Regions from separate parts of the Micromonospora sp. WMMD736 genome, predicted to be linked through region 2. Evidence: riboswitches for the same ligand, from Rfam matches in the RefSeq annotation. Region 2 holds a riboswitch; each other region holds the start of a gene.

Region 1 (3,209 bases), 1.9 Mb from region 2:
CTGGCGTGGTCGTTCGTTCGCGCCGACCAGCCTTCGGCTGATACCGCCGACCAGGTGGCGCTGGCCCTGCGCGACGAGTGCCGTGATCTCGAGGCGGCCGGTATTCGGGTGATCCAGGTCGACGAGCCGGCGCTGCGTGAGACGCTGCCGCTGCGCCGGGCCGACCAGAAGGCATACCTGGAGTGGGCGGTCGGCGCGTTCCGCCTGGCGACCTCCGGTGTCGCCGACGACACCCAGGTCCACACCCATTTGTGTTACTCGGAGTTCGGTGAGGTCATCACCGCCATCGACGCTCTCGACGCCGACGTCACCAGCATCGAGGCGTCCCGTTCGAAGATGGAGGTCCTCGACGACCTCGCCGCGATCGGATACCACCGCGGAGTCGGCCCCGGCGTCTGGGACATCCACTCACCGCGGGTGCCCTCGCACGAAGAGGTCGTGCAGGCGCTGCGTCGGGCAGCGGCGGTGGTTCCCGTCGAGCGGCTGTGGGTGAACCCCGACTGCGGTCTCAAGACCCGCGCCTACCCAGAAGTCAAGGCATCCCTGCAACATCTGGTCGCCGCTGCCGTCGAGCTTCGCGGCCACTGAGTACCACGCCGGGCGGGACGAGCGTCAGTCCCGCCCGGCAGCCACGGGAGTAAACCCAGGTGAGCGCGGGCCGCCGCACCGGCCACCGCCGGCGTGCCGCTGTGGTTCTGGCCGTTCAACACTGGCTCGGAGAGTTTCGGAGCGCCGGCCTCGGCAGCGGAGGTTCCTTAACGATCCATTAGACTGGCTGGTGGCGTTGGTTCGCCCGGTCACGACCGACCGGGCGTCGTAAGAGGGAACCCGGTGGAAATCCGGGACTGCCCCGCAGCGGTGAGTGGGAGCGACCGCCGTCATCAGCACTGGGCCCATCAGCCTGGGAAGCGACGGCCAGTAGGGGACCGGCGTAGCCGGTCGCGTCCGCGAGTCCGAAGACCTGCCCGCGCTGCGTACACAACAGTGTGCGCTGCCGTCGGCCTCGCGGGTGGGCTGAGCGGGTGACGTGCCGTCCGTCGGCGCGTGCTCCTCAGCGTGTATCCGCGTTCCGGCGGTGTGGTTTCCCGAGGGACGGATCACCGCTGTGCACGACACCACCGCGATCGCCGGCCGAGCGCCGTCGGCGTCGCATTTGACCCTGTCGCAGATCATGGACCAACATCACACCAACCTGATGGGTACGGTGCACGGCGGCCGGATCCTCAACCTGATCGACTCGGTCGCCGGGGTGGTCGCCGCCCGGCACTCCGACGGGCCGGCCGTCACCGCCGCCATCGACGAGACCGCGTTCCTGCGGGCGGTGCGGGTCGGCGACGTCGTACACGTCGACGCGCGCATCACCTGGGCGGGCCGCAGCTCGATGGAGGTGGCCGTGAAGGTGACCGCGGACCGCTGGGACCGCGCCGTGCCGCCCACGGACGTGGCCACGGCCCATCTGGTCATGGTCGCCATCGACGACGACGGGCAGCCACGTGCGGTGCCGCCGCTGCTGCCGGAAACGGACGGGGACCGGCGTCGGTACCGTGAGGCGGAGATCCGCCGGGAACACCGGTTGGCGCTGCGGCGGGCGTTGCTCGACGGCGCCGTAGAGGTCTAAGACCTGCTCGGACTGTCCGTCGCGGCGCTGGCCGGTCACCTGGCAGCGATCGTCGTCCTCACCGCCCGCCAGGTTCGGCGATGATGCTCGTGCTGGCCAACGCCTCCTGTTATGGCATCCGCGTCGGGGTGGTGGTCGCGTTCGGCGTCGTCCGCCGGGAAGGCCGTCGCCCGTCGTGCGGGAGTGGACGCCATTCGGTCGTGCCTGGTAGGCAGACGGGTGTGCGCATTGTCTCCCTGCTGCCGGCGGCCACGGACATCGTGGCCATGCTCGGACTGACCGGGCATCTGGTCGGTCGTACCCATGAGTGCGACTGGCCGCCGGGGGAACTGACCGATATTCCGGCGGTGACCGCGACGTCGCTGCCGGGGGCGTTGACGAGCCGGGAGATCTCGGCGGCGATCGCTGGCGACGCGCACCGGGGGTCGTCGTTGTACCAGCTCGACGTCGCCGTGTTGGAGGATCTGAAGCCGGATCTGATCCTGACCCAGGATCTGTGCGACGTGTGTGCGGTCTCCTACGAGCGGGTCAACGACGCCGTCCGACTGATGGACTTTGACACGAGGGTGGTGTCCCTGGAGGCGAGGACCATCGCCGGGATCCTCGACACGGTCGATGCCGTGGCCGCGCTGACCGGCACCGACGAACGGGCGGCGAAGATCCGCGCCGACAGCGAGCGTCGCCTCGCCGCGTTGCCCGGGCCGGCGGCCGGCGCGCCGAGGGTGTTGTTCGTCGAGTGGCTCGACCCGCTTATGCCCGGCGGGCACTGGGTGCCGGAGCAGATCAGCTACGCCGGCGGGCAGTCACTGCTGCTCGGACCGGGCGCGCACAGCACACCGCACCGATGGTCGGTCGTCGCGGACCTGGCCCCCGACGTGGTGGTGTTCGGGCCGTGCGGGTTCACACCGAAGCAGACGCTTGACGAGTTGTCCGTGGCGACCGCGCAACCCGGGTGGGCTGACCTGCCCGCGGTGCGCGACGGGCAGGTGTGGGTGGTCGACGGACCCGCCTACTTCAACCGCCCGGGCCCGAGGGTCGTCGACGGCGCGGAGATCCTCGCCGCCGTCCTTGCCGGCCGCTCCGACTCCCGCACCCAGCACGTGCCCACCTGATGCGTCGGGGTGGTGCCGCGCGGCCCGGTAGCACAGGGCTGCGGTGCCGGCACCACCCCAGCGCCAGTTACGGCGGGGAGATCGACGGAGCCTGTCCGGAGCCGAAGCGCCACCCCTCGACAGTGCCCTGCGCGGGGTTGTAGCTGCTCGCGCCGAGCGTGCTGTAGGACCAGGTACCGCCGGGCACGGCGTGCCAATACGACCAGTACGCGCTGGCCGGGGGAGTATTGACACATGGCTCGGAGGCGGGCATGGGGTAGCCGTTGATACGGCAGACGAAGGCAAGGCCCCATCGTTGAGTGCCCGTCACGGTGAAGCCCCCGCCCTGCAACGCGGCCAGGCCGGTCGGCGGGTCCCCGAGTCGGCAGCCGGTCTGCACACCGAGGCCGAACGCGGTGAGGTCGACCACCACCGTGACGCCCGCGCCCGCCGCGCACGCCGCAGCGTGCGCGGCGCGCGGCATCGGGTCGACGACGACC
Region 2 (8,072 bases):
CCGCTGACGCCGGCCGGTCAGGGCGCGTCCAAGGTGCTCTTCGCCGACCAGTGGAACGCGGTCAGCGCCGACATCGGCACCGTCGCGCGCGGCAAGACGATCGACCGCATCCTGCTCGCGTACGACGACCCGCAGGCCACCGAGGATTCCCTGTTCCAGGGGTGGCTCGACGACGTGGAGCTGACCGGTAGCCCGGCCACGATCGACGGCTCCCGGCTGACGAACTACGTCGACACCCGCCGTGGCACCAACTCCACCAGCGGGTTCTCGCGCGGCAACAACCTGCCGATCACCGCCGTACCCAACGGGTTCAACTTTTTCACCCCGGTGACCGACGCGACCTCGGACTCCTGGGAGTACGACTACCACCGCGCCAACAACGCCGCCAACCTGCCCACCCTGCAGGGCCTCGCGATCTCCCACGAGCCCAGCCCGTGGATGGGCGACCGTAACCAGATGTCGGTGATGCCGGTGGCCGGCGACGGACCGCTCACCGGGTCACCCGCCAGCCGGGCGCTGGCCTTCCGCCACGAGGACGAGACGGCACGGCCGGACCTCTACCGGGTCGCGCTGCAGAACGGCCTGGTCGCCGAGATGACGCCGACCGACCACGCCGGCATCATGCGGTTCACCTTCGGGCCGGGACCGTCCACCGGAAGTCTCGTCTTCGCCAAGGGCACCTTCACCATCGGGACCGACGGCACGTTCACCGGCTGGGTCGACAACGGAAGCGGTCTCTCGGCCGGGCGTAGCCGGATGTTCGTGTCCGGCACGTTCGACCGGGCGCCGACGGCGGTGACCGCGACGTCCGCGACCTTCGACGTCGCCGCGAACCGGCAGGTCACGATGCGGATCGCGACCTCGTTCCTCTCCGTCGACCAGGCCCGGCGCAACCTCGACCTGGAGGTGACCGGCCGCAGCTTCGACGCGATCCGCGACGCCGCCACCGCCGCCTGGAAGGACCGCCTCGGCCGGGTCGAGCTGCGGGGCGCGACCGAGACGCAGCTGGTCACCATGTACTCCAACCTGTACCGGCTGAACCTCTACCCGAACTCGCAGTCGGAGAACACCGGCACCGCCGCCGCCCCCCACTGGCAGTACGCCAGCCCGGTGTCCGCGCCGACCGGCACGTCGACCGCCACCCGCACCGGCGCGAAGGTCGTCGACGGGCAGATCTACGTCAACAACGGGTTCTGGGACACCTACCGCACGGTGTGGCCCGCGTACTCGCTGCTCTACCCGGACGTCGCCGCGAAGATCTCGGACGGGTTCGTCCAGCACTACCGTGACGGCGGCTGGATCGCCCGCTGGTCGTCGCCCGGCTATGCCGACCTGATGACCGGCACCAGCGCGAACGTGGCCCTGGCGCAGGCGTACCTCACCGGGGTCAAGCTGCCCGATCCGCTGGCGGCGTACGACGCGGCCGTCAAGGACGCGACGGTCGCCTCCGGGCGCGGCGCGGTCGGCCGCAAGGGCATCGAGACGTCGCTGTTCCTCGGCTACACGCCGACCTCGACCGGCGAGTCGGTGTCGTGGGCGCTGGAGGGCTACATCAACGACTACGGCATCGGCAACATGGCCGCCGCGCTGGGCAAGGACCCGGCGACGCCGAAGTCCCGGCGCGACCAGCTCAAGGAGGAGTCCCGGTACTTCCTGGAGCGGGCCCGCAACTACGTCCACCTCTTCGACCCCACGACGAAGCTCTTCCAGGGCCGCGACGCGTCCGGCACGTTCCTCGCCGGTGACCCGCTGGACTGGGGTGGCGTGTACACCGAGACCAACGGCTGGAACTTCGCGTTCACCGCGCAGCAGGACCCCCGGGGCCTGATCAACCTGTACGGCGGGCAGCAGGCGTTGCGCGACAAGCTCGACACCTTCTTCGCCACGCCCGAGAACGCCGACCGTCCCGGCGGCTACGGCGGCATCATCCACGAGATGGTCGAGGCCCGCGCGGTGCGGATGGGCCAGCTCGGCATGAGCAACCAGCCGTCGCACCACATCCCGTACCTGTACGACGTCGCCGGTGCTCCCGCCAAGACGCAGGCGGCGGTGCGCGAGATCCTGCGGCGTCTCTACGTGGGCAGCGAGATCGGCCAGGGCTACCTGGGCGACGAGGACAACGGCGAGATGTCGGCCTGGTACGTGCTCAGCTCGCTGGGCATCTACCCGTTGCAGGCGGGCTCGACCCACTGGGCGATCGGCTCGCCGCAGTTCACCCGGATGACCGTGCACCGCCCGACCGGCGACATCGTGGTCAACGCCGCGAACAACGACAACCGCAACGTGTACGTGCAGAGCGTGAAGGTCAACGGCAAGAAGCAACGCACCGTCTCCGTCGACGTGTCCGCGCTCGCCAAGGGCGGCACGATCGACTTCCAGATGGGACCGAACCCGTCCTCGTGGGGCACCGGTCCGGACGCCGCGCCCCCGTCGCTGACCAAGGGCAACGCGGTACCGCAGCCGTTGCAGGACGTCACGGGGCCGGGCCTGGGCACCGCCACCATCGGTACGGGTCAGGACGCGTCGACGCTCTTCGACGACTCGTCCACCACCCAGTTGACCGCGTCGTCGGGTACCCCGCAGATCGGCTGGACGACCCGTGGCGGCCGGCAGCAGCCGACGTACTACACCATCACCTCCGGCGCGGCCGCGGGTGACCCGGCCGACTGGCGGTTGCAGGGTTCCACCGACGGCCTCACCTGGAACACCCTGGACTCGCGGACGGGTGAGGTGTTCCGCTGGCGCAACCAGACCCGGCCGTTCCGGATCGACAAGCCCGGGCGGTACTCCCAGTTCCGCCTGGTCGTGACGAAGACCGTCGGCGCGGCGCAGCCGAACCTGGCCGAGATCGAACTGCTCGCCGGCGGCGACCTCGACCTGGGCGGCGGCGACATCACGGTGACCGCCACCGACGACGTGCACGCCCGCTCCGGCGCGCCCGCCACGCTGGCCCTGGCCACGGTCACCGGTGGCGTCGCCGACGACTACCGCGCCACGATCGACTGGGGCGACGGTTCACCGGCCACCGAGGGCACCCTGACGCTGAGTTCCCGGGAGGTCTACCGGGTCAGCGGCGAGCACACCTACGCCACGCCCGGTTACCACCAGGCGAGCGTCACGGTGACCGACGGCGCCGGTCAGGGCTCGGTGACGGTCGGCGTCGACGTCGCGTACGCGGCGAAGTCCAGCCTCACCGCGGCGTTCGACACGGTCTGCGTCGGCGACGAGGGCACCCTGGCGGCGGACTGTGACGCGAAGTCGTGGGCCTACTCGCGGGCCGCGCTGGCGGCGGCCGGTGTGACCCAGGGGCAGCGGCACCAGGTGCCGGGCACCGCGCTGGGCTTCACCCTGCCGCAGGTCCCGGCCGGGCAGCCGGACAACGCCACCGGTAACGGCGCGACGATCGCCCTGCGCCTGCCGGACGACGCCCGGAACATCTCGTTCATCGGCGCCGGTACGCAGGGCAACCAGGACACCACCGGAACGGTGACCTTCAGCGACGGCAGCACCGACAGCGTTCCGATCCGGTTCAGTGACTGGACGCTGGGCGGCAACGCCAACGGCACGCCGTCGTACGGCAACGTCGTGGTCGCGAAGTCCGCGTACCGGCTCAGTGGCACGAGCCGCGACGGTGCCCAGCCGTTCCTGTTCGCCACCACGCCGTACCAGATCCCGGCGGGCAAGACGCTGGTGTCGGTGACCCTGCCGACGCAGACCGGCGACCCGCGCTCGGCGGGCCGGATCCACGTGTTCGCCGTGGCCGACGACGGCACTCCGGCTGCTGCCCTGGTGACCACCGCCCCGGGCGACCAGAGCGTCGACGTCGGGCAGGTTCTCACGGCGGACCTCGGGTCGGTGACCGGCGGTGTCCCCGACACCACCGGCTACCGGGCCCGCGTGCAGTGGGGCGACGGCACGGTTCCGGACGACGCCACGGTCGGCGCGGACGGCGCGCTCAGTGGTCGGCACACCTACGCCGCTGTGGGCACCTACCCGGTGCGCGTCACCGTGTGGGACACGGTGTCCAGCAGCACCGCTACCTTCACCGTGACGGTCCGGCCGGCTGGGGCGGCCACCACCCTCGCGGTGTCCGGCGCGCAGTCGGTCGCCGCTGGCGACGCGGTCACGGTCGTCGGCAGTGGGTTCGCCGCCGGCGAGCGGGTGACGGTGGGCCTCGCGGCCGGCACGACCCGCGAGGTGACGGTCCCGGCGTCCGCGACGGGCACGGTCCGTGCGACCGTCGCGACCCCCGGGGACACGCCACCGGGTCGGTACGCCGTCCGCGCCACCGGCGCGTCCTCGGCGAACCCGGCGACGGCGACCGTGCAGGTGATCGTGGGTTCGGCGGAGCCGGCCTACCAGCCGCGCCTGTCGTTGCCCACGCCGACCGCGCCGCGCGGCACGGCGATCACCGTCGACGGCACCGGCTTCGCGCCGAACGAGACGATCACGGTCAGCCTCGGCGACGGCCGTCGGGTCGGCACGGTGCGCGCGAACGGTGACGGCATCGTCGCCGGTGGGACCGTCGGCGTCCCGGATTCGATGGAGCCCGGAGTCACCAGCGTGACGCTGGCCGGGTCCCGGTCGAAGGCGACGGTGTCCCGACCGTTCACGATCACCGCTACGAAGTAGGCCGGAAGCACATCAGTCGGGCGGGCCGTACTCCACGGCCCGCCCGACATCCGTTGCGGGTCCGCCGATCCCGGCCCCGAACGGCGGGTCGCGGGACCGCTCGCCTCGCCCGACCGATCGCCGCTCCTGCCAGCCGACCTCGCTGCCCCGAATCTGGGGCAGCTCGACAGGGGTCGTGGTAGACCCTCGTCACCCCTCCGCCGGTGCTGGTGCCGCGTCCAGGCGGAGCTGCCAGTGTGGGCCGTGGCCAGTGAGCCGGACGACCGCCAGCGGCGCGACGTCGAACAGCCGGTACGTCGCCAACGGCAGATCCAGGGCGTGCACGAGCGCGACCCGGATCACGAGCGGGTGGGTGACGGCGGTGACCCGTCGGCCGCCGCCGCGCTGCGCGTCCAGCCACCGACCGACGCGCCGGCGCACGGCGACGATCGACTCACCACCGTGCGGCGCGGCGTCCGGATCGGACAGCCACTCGCGCAGCGCGTCGGGCCGTTCCGCCGCGATCTCGGCCAGGGCCCGGCCGGACCAGTCGCCGTAATCGCAGTCGGCCAGGCCTGCCTCGACGCTGGGCGCGAGGCCGAGAACCTCGGCGGTCTCGACGGCCGCCGTCTCCGGGCTGGACAGGCAGGCGTCGGGCGGACGCCGGCAAGGCAGGGCGGGGGACAGGGCGAGGGCGGCACGTCGGCCGCCCTCGTCCAGACCGTCGTCTCCGCCGAACCGGGCCTGCCGCAGGGCGGCGGTGTGACCGTGGGCGACCAGCCGCAGGCTGGTGGCGCTCACCCGGCCAGTGGTGCGTCGGCGGCCGCGCGCTGGCGGTGCATCAGGGCGGCGAAGAGCAGGCCGATCCCGGTCCACAGCACCGTCTGGGTGCCGAGTGAGGCGAGTCGGAAGTTCCACAGCAGTGTCGCGGGGAAGTCGGCGGGGACCTCCTGGAACGACGGCAGCACCACATAGGACACGACGGTGACCAGCAGGAAGCCGCCGACCGCGGCGCTGGCCCGCAGCCACACGGGCGCGTGTTCACTCACCGACCGGTAGCCCAGCGAACCGGACCAGACCGCGACCAGGCCGAGCACCACCATCAGCAGGTAGGTGACCGTGCGCTGGTCGATGGTGGCGGGGTCGCCGACGGCCGGCGGATTCGGCGGGTACTTGAGGAACGGCACGAGCACCGCGCCGAGCAGCGCGCCGCCGGCGAGCAACAGCCCGGACCGTCCGTCGTCGGCGGTCTGCCGCCTACGGGCCAGCAGGACGTACGCGCTGGCCAACAGGCCGCCCATGGCGACACCGAACAGGCCGGTGGCCAGGAAGAGGCCGCCGCGCTGGCCGTCCCGGCCGATCAGGGCCTCCTCGCCGTGCTGGTGCCCGTCGGCGGTAGGCCCGGCGTGCGTGGCCGCCTCCTCGATGGCGATGGCCGCCTCGACGTGTGGTTCGCCGACGACGTAGGCGAACGTCCCGGCGAGCAGGCCGGCCACCAGGCCGGCGAGCAGCCCGCGCAGCAGGACCGTGACGAACGTGGGTGCGGTTCCGGTGCCGCTCAGTGGCACGGGACACCGAGCAGGTGCCGGCCGTCGTGCATCAGCTCGTGCAGGTACATCCCGCTGCGCGAGACCGCCCCCTGGTCGAAGGCGACGAGGTAGGCCAGCAGGGCGAGCACGGCGACGGTGGCCAGGACCGTCCACAGGAGACGGATCGGGACAGCGGGGTGCGCCAGCGGCTGGCTGGACGTGGAGCTGGACATGCGTGAACGAACCTCCTCGGGGATGACGCGTCCCCATCGCAAGGCTGCGGACGACCGAGCGTCCTGGCTCGCGACCCCCGGGCTGGGGGCCGCTCACAGTGGCGCGACCGCGCCGGATTCTCACCGGCTTCCCTCGCGTCGCCGCAGATAGTGGGTCGACCGTATCGGTGCCGGTTCCGCTCGGTCAAGCCGACGACGACTGTCGGGGTGCCGCCGCCCGCCACCCGGCCCGGGTCGATCGACGAGGACCGTCACGTCGACCGCGACACGCCCGAGACCGACATGTGGGGTGTGACAAACGTGCCCGCCCCTATATATGGTGTCGACCGCAGCTGGTTCGGCCAATCCTGGTGACTGGTCGAGGCAAGAGGGAACCCGGTGGAAATCCGGGACTGTCCCGCAGCGGTGAGTGGGAACGACCGCCGTCATCAGCACTGGGCCATCGGCCTGGGAAGCGACGGCCAGTAGGTGACCGGGCAGGCCCGGTCGCGCCCGCGAGTCCGAAGACCTGCCAGCGCGCCGCGTACCCGAACCTCGGGTGCGCGGCGGTCCGAGGCCGCGTGGTACGGCTGACGCCACCTGACCCATGCCCGCGCGGGCTTGGCGTCCGATGGTCTCCGCCTCCTCGCGTCCGAGGGCCCTTGAGGTCTCGAACTCCCGAGGAGTGAGTGGTGACAGTCACCGAGGTGGTCCCGGTCAGCGGTGAGGCCGTGCGGCGGACCCCGATGCAGGTGCGCAAGCGCGACGGCGGCACCGAGGCCGTGGACGTGAACAAGATCGTCCGGGCGGTCGAGCGGTGGGCCGACGACCTGACCGACGTCGACCCGATGCGGGTGGCCACCCGTACGATCAGCGGCCTCTACGACGGCGCGACGACGGCCGAGCTGGACCGGCTGTCCATCCAGACGGCGGCCGAGATGATCGGCACGGAGCCGCAGTACTCGCGCCTGGCCGCGCGGCTGTTGGCCGGCTACGTCGACAAGGAGGTGCGGCGTCAGGGCATCACCTCGTTCAGCGCGGCGATCCGGGCCGGCCACGCCGAGGGTCTGATCGGCGACGAGACCGCCGCGTTCGTCGCCGCGCACGCGGAGACGTTCGACAACGCCGTCGACGCCGACGGCGACCGCCGCTTCGAGTACTTCGGCCTGCGCACCGTCTACGACCGGTACCTGCTGCGTCACCCCACCACCCGGCTGGTGCTGGAGACCCCGCAGTACTGGCTGCTGCGGGTGGCCTGCGGCCTGTCCCGTACGCCGGACGAGGCGGTCGACTTCTACCGGCTGATGTCCAGCCTCGCCTATCTGCCCAGCTCACCGACCCTGTTCAACTCCGGCACCCGACACACCCAGATGTCCTCGTGCTATCTCGTGGACTCGCCGCGCGACGAACTGGACTCGATCTACGCGCGCTACGCCCAGGTCGCCAACCTGTCCAAGTTCGCCGGTGGCATCGGCATCGCGTTCTCCCGGGTCCGGTCCCGCGGCGCGCTGATCCGGGGTACGAACGGGCAGTCCAACGGGATCGTGCCGTGGCTGCGCACGTTGGACGCGAGCGTCGCGGCGGTCAACCAGGGCGGCCGGCGCAAGGGTGCGGCCTGCGTCTACCTGGAGCCGTGGCACCCGGACATCGAGGAGTTCCTCCAGCTCCGGGACAACACGGGCGAGGACGCCCGGCGTACCCACAACCTCAACCTGGCCAA
Region 3 (3,209 bases), 1.9 Mb from region 2:
CCCGCTCAACTGCTCGCCGAAGTACTGGACCATGTCGTTGCGTTCCGGCTCGCCGTGCACCAGCACGTCGAGGCCCAGCCGTTCCTGAAGTCGGATGACCCGTCCGACCTCAAGGCGCATCCGCCGGGTGTAGTCGACCTCGTCAAGCTGGCCGGCCCGGTACGCGGCCCGGGCCCGACGCAGCTCGTCGGTCTGCGGGAACGAACCGATCGTCGTGGTCGGCAGCGCCGGCAGGTGCAGCCGGGCCTGCTGAGCCGCGGCGCGCTGCGGGTAGGCACCACGCTGCCGGTCAGCGGCCCGCAGCGCGGCAAGCCTGCCCCGTACGGTGGCGTCGTACCAGGAAGCGGGCGACGCCGGAAGCGGTGCGGGCAGAGATGTGGTGCCGTTGCGTAGAGCCCGTCCCAGCAGGACGACCTCGTCGACCTTCTGCCGCGCGAACGCCAGCCGCTGGCGCACGTCCGGGTCGAGCGCGGTCTCGGCGGACAGGTCCACCGGCACGTGCAGCAGCGAACACGACGTCGACACCGCGACATGATCGGCGAGCCCCGTCACCACCGCGCCGGCGGTGATCGCCGCACGCAGATCCGTGCGCCAAACGTTGCGGCCGTCGACGAGCCCGGCGACGATCGTCTTGCCGCGCAATGGGCCCGCGCTGGCGAGCTGCCGCAGGTTGCCGGGCCCGGCGACCAGGTCCACACCGATCGCCTCGATCGGCGTGTCCAACAGAGCGGGGAGCGCGTCACCGAGCGTCCCGAAGTAGGTGGCGACAAAGATTGTCGGCCGCTGCTCGACGGCGCACAACCGGCGGTACGCGTCACGGAGCGCGGCGATCTCCGCCTCGCTGCGCTCGCCCACGTAGGCGGGCTCGTCCAGCTGCACCCACCGCACCCCGGCGTCGGCGAGCGTCCGCAGGAGGTCGGCGTACACGTCGACGAGGTCCGGCAACCGGTCGAACGGTTGACCACCCCCGTCGCTGGCCTTGGACAGCAGCAGGAACGTGGCCGGTCCGACGAGCACCGGGCGGCTCTCGACGCCGAGGTCACGGGCTTCGCGGTACTCGCGCAACGCCTTCGCGGGGTTCGCCGCGAAGACGGTGTCGCCGTCCACCTCCGGCACCAGATAGTGGTAGTTCGTGTCGAACCACTTCGTCAGCTCCAGTGCCGGCTCGGCGTCGACACCACGGGCCATCGCGAAGTACGTGTTCAGCTCGGACAGACCGAGACGCGCGAAGCGTCGCGGAATGGCGCCGACGGCCACGGCGGTGTCGAGCATGTGGTCGTAGTAGGAGAAGGTGTTCGACGGGATGGCGTCCAAGCCTGCGTCGCGCAGCGCCTGCCAGACCTCGCGCCGCAGCGCGGCAGCGGTGGTCTCCAACTCTTCCGCGTCGATGTGTCCCGCCCAGTAGGCCTCGACGGCCTTCTTCAACTCGCGGTTGCGGCCGATGCGCGGATAGCCGAGCACAGTGCTCTGACCGAATGCGGTGTTCATGGGGTCCTTCCCTCGAAGAGGCCGAGGACTCGCGCCACGACAGGGAAGGAAGGGGTACGGCAACGTACCGGCTTCCGCCCCGGCCGTCCCGAGAGACCATCGGCGGCGCACACCGGCTGGCGCGCGCGGCGCTGGCAGGTCTTCGGACTCGCGGGCAAGACCTCTTCGGTCGCCTACTGGCCGTCGCTTCCCAGACCTTCCGGTCCAGTGCTTGATGACGGCGGTCGTTCCCACTCACCGCTGCGGGGCAGTCCCGGTTTCGCACCAGGTTCCCTCTTACGGCGCCACGACCAATGAGGCCACGGCGAACCAACACCGACATCTATCCTAGGGGCTCCACGCATCACCCGGCTCAACGTGTCCGCTGAGCGGGACCGGTCAGTCGGGTGGCTCGGCCAGCCGCTGCATCCGGTTCCAACCGGACCAGCCGCGCTCGCGCAGCAGCTCCCGCAGCCGCCGTACCCGTGGGTCGGAGTCGACGGCGACCGCATCGATCAGATCGTGCGGGAGATGGTCGTCGTCCTCCCCCTCGGAAGTGACCTCCCCGGCGGCGTACGCCTGCTCCGGCAGACCGGCCATGATGTCCGGCGGACGGTCTCCATCGACACAACCGCATCGCGACAGGCGGACCCTCGGCAGGTCTGCCACACCGATGCGGCCTGGGACGGCTGGGCGTTGGGACACTCAGGCTGGGAACCCGATCCAAAAACTGGCGGCGGTCCATGCATCCTGCGAATGCCAGCCGCTCACCCGCCTCGAGATCACAGGAGGCCTGACCGAGTTCCGCCAAAAGCACCACCACCGCATGCCGTACCAGCACTGATACGGCATGCACCCGCATGACGGCGACTACATGATCGATGTCCCACCCTGGGCATGCATAGCACTTGCCGGACACTCGCACCGGCAACCGCTCATTTGCCCAATTGGTGCCGACGGGCGACGGGCCGCAGGGCGAGCACGCGCCTCGAACCTCGATGCCTTTCTCTGCGCCAACAGCTGCGGTGCGTGGCCGAGTCCAGTGAACCACAGCATCGTTAAGTATCCATATTGGGGTTTGTCTCTGGCTCTCGTGTGGGAGGTCCTGATGCAGCACGCGGCGGAACGTGACGGCCCCGACCTGCTCGGCTGGTGGCTACAGCAGCCGAGCCGGCGAGGCCGCCTGCGGACGCGGCACCCGACAACACCGAAGCCACCGGGCATCCGGTTCGCGTTCTACGGCCGGATGTCGACCCGGGAGTTCCAGGACCGGCTGTCGTCGGCGCGGTGGCAACGCGACTTCGCCGAGGACGTGATCGACGGCCAGGGCGTGATCGTGGCCGAGTTCTTCGACGTGGGCCATTCCCGCCAGGTGCCCTGGCCACGTCGCCCGCAAGCCGCACGATTGCTGGCAGCGCTCGCCGACCCTGCCCGCGGGTTCGACGCGGTGGTAGTGGGAGAGTTCGAGCGAGCCTTCTACGGCAACCAATTTCGCGACCTCGCGCCGCTGTTCAACCTCTACGGCGTGCAGCTGTGGCTGCCCGAGCTCAACGGCCCGGTCGACGTCAGCAACGAGTTCCACCTGTCGCTGCTGGCCCTGCTCGGTGTGCACTCCAAACGTGAGATCCAGCGCTCGCGGTTTCGGGCCAAGGCGGCCATGCGCGCCCAGGTCATCGAGCAAGGCCGTCATCTCGGCGGCCGGCCGCCGTACGGGTACCGGCTGGCCGAGGCAGGGCCGCATC

The links. A riboswitch is a leader RNA that binds a small molecule or an ion and turns the genes downstream of it on or off. The one in region 2 is predicted to bind cobalamin.
Region 1: another riboswitch for cobalamin. It lies ahead of ACN269_RS09135 (acyl-CoA thioesterase); the one in region 2 lies ahead of ACN269_RS01045 (CbtB domain-containing protein).
Region 3: another riboswitch for cobalamin. It lies ahead of metE (5-methyltetrahydropteroyltriglutamate--homocysteine S-methyltransferase); the one in region 2 lies ahead of ACN269_RS01045 (CbtB domain-containing protein).

The regions. Positions count from the first base shown of each region.
Region 1 is NZ_JBMHMI010000001.1:2,168,705-2,171,913, reverse strand. It holds gene metE (5-methyltetrahydropteroyltriglutamate--homocysteine S-methyltransferase) at 1-588, shown strand, start outside; cobalamin riboswitch at 769-983, shown strand; gene ACN269_RS09135 (acyl-CoA thioesterase) at 1,172-1,618, shown strand; gene ACN269_RS09130 (ABC transporter substrate-binding protein) at 1,840-2,730, shown strand; gene ACN269_RS09125 (hypothetical protein) at 2,798-3,209, opposite strand, start outside.
Region 2 is NZ_JBMHMI010000001.1:287,445-295,516, forward strand. It holds gene ACN269_RS01030 (GH92 family glycosyl hydrolase) at 1-4,632, shown strand, start outside; gene ACN269_RS01035 (histidine phosphatase family protein) at 4,822-5,412, opposite strand; gene ACN269_RS01040 (CbtA family protein) at 5,409-6,179, opposite strand; gene ACN269_RS01045 (CbtB domain-containing protein) at 6,170-6,373, opposite strand; cobalamin riboswitch at 6,409-6,548, opposite strand; cobalamin riboswitch at 6,690-6,903, shown strand; gene ACN269_RS01050 (ribonucleoside-diphosphate reductase subunit alpha) at 7,099-8,072, shown strand, end outside.
Region 3 is NZ_JBMHMI010000001.1:2,172,088-2,175,296, forward strand. It holds gene metE (5-methyltetrahydropteroyltriglutamate--homocysteine S-methyltransferase) at 1-1,488, opposite strand, end outside; cobalamin riboswitch at 1,605-1,817, opposite strand; gene ACN269_RS09145 (hypothetical protein) at 1,867-2,067, opposite strand; gene ACN269_RS09150 (recombinase family protein) at 2,576-3,209, shown strand, end outside.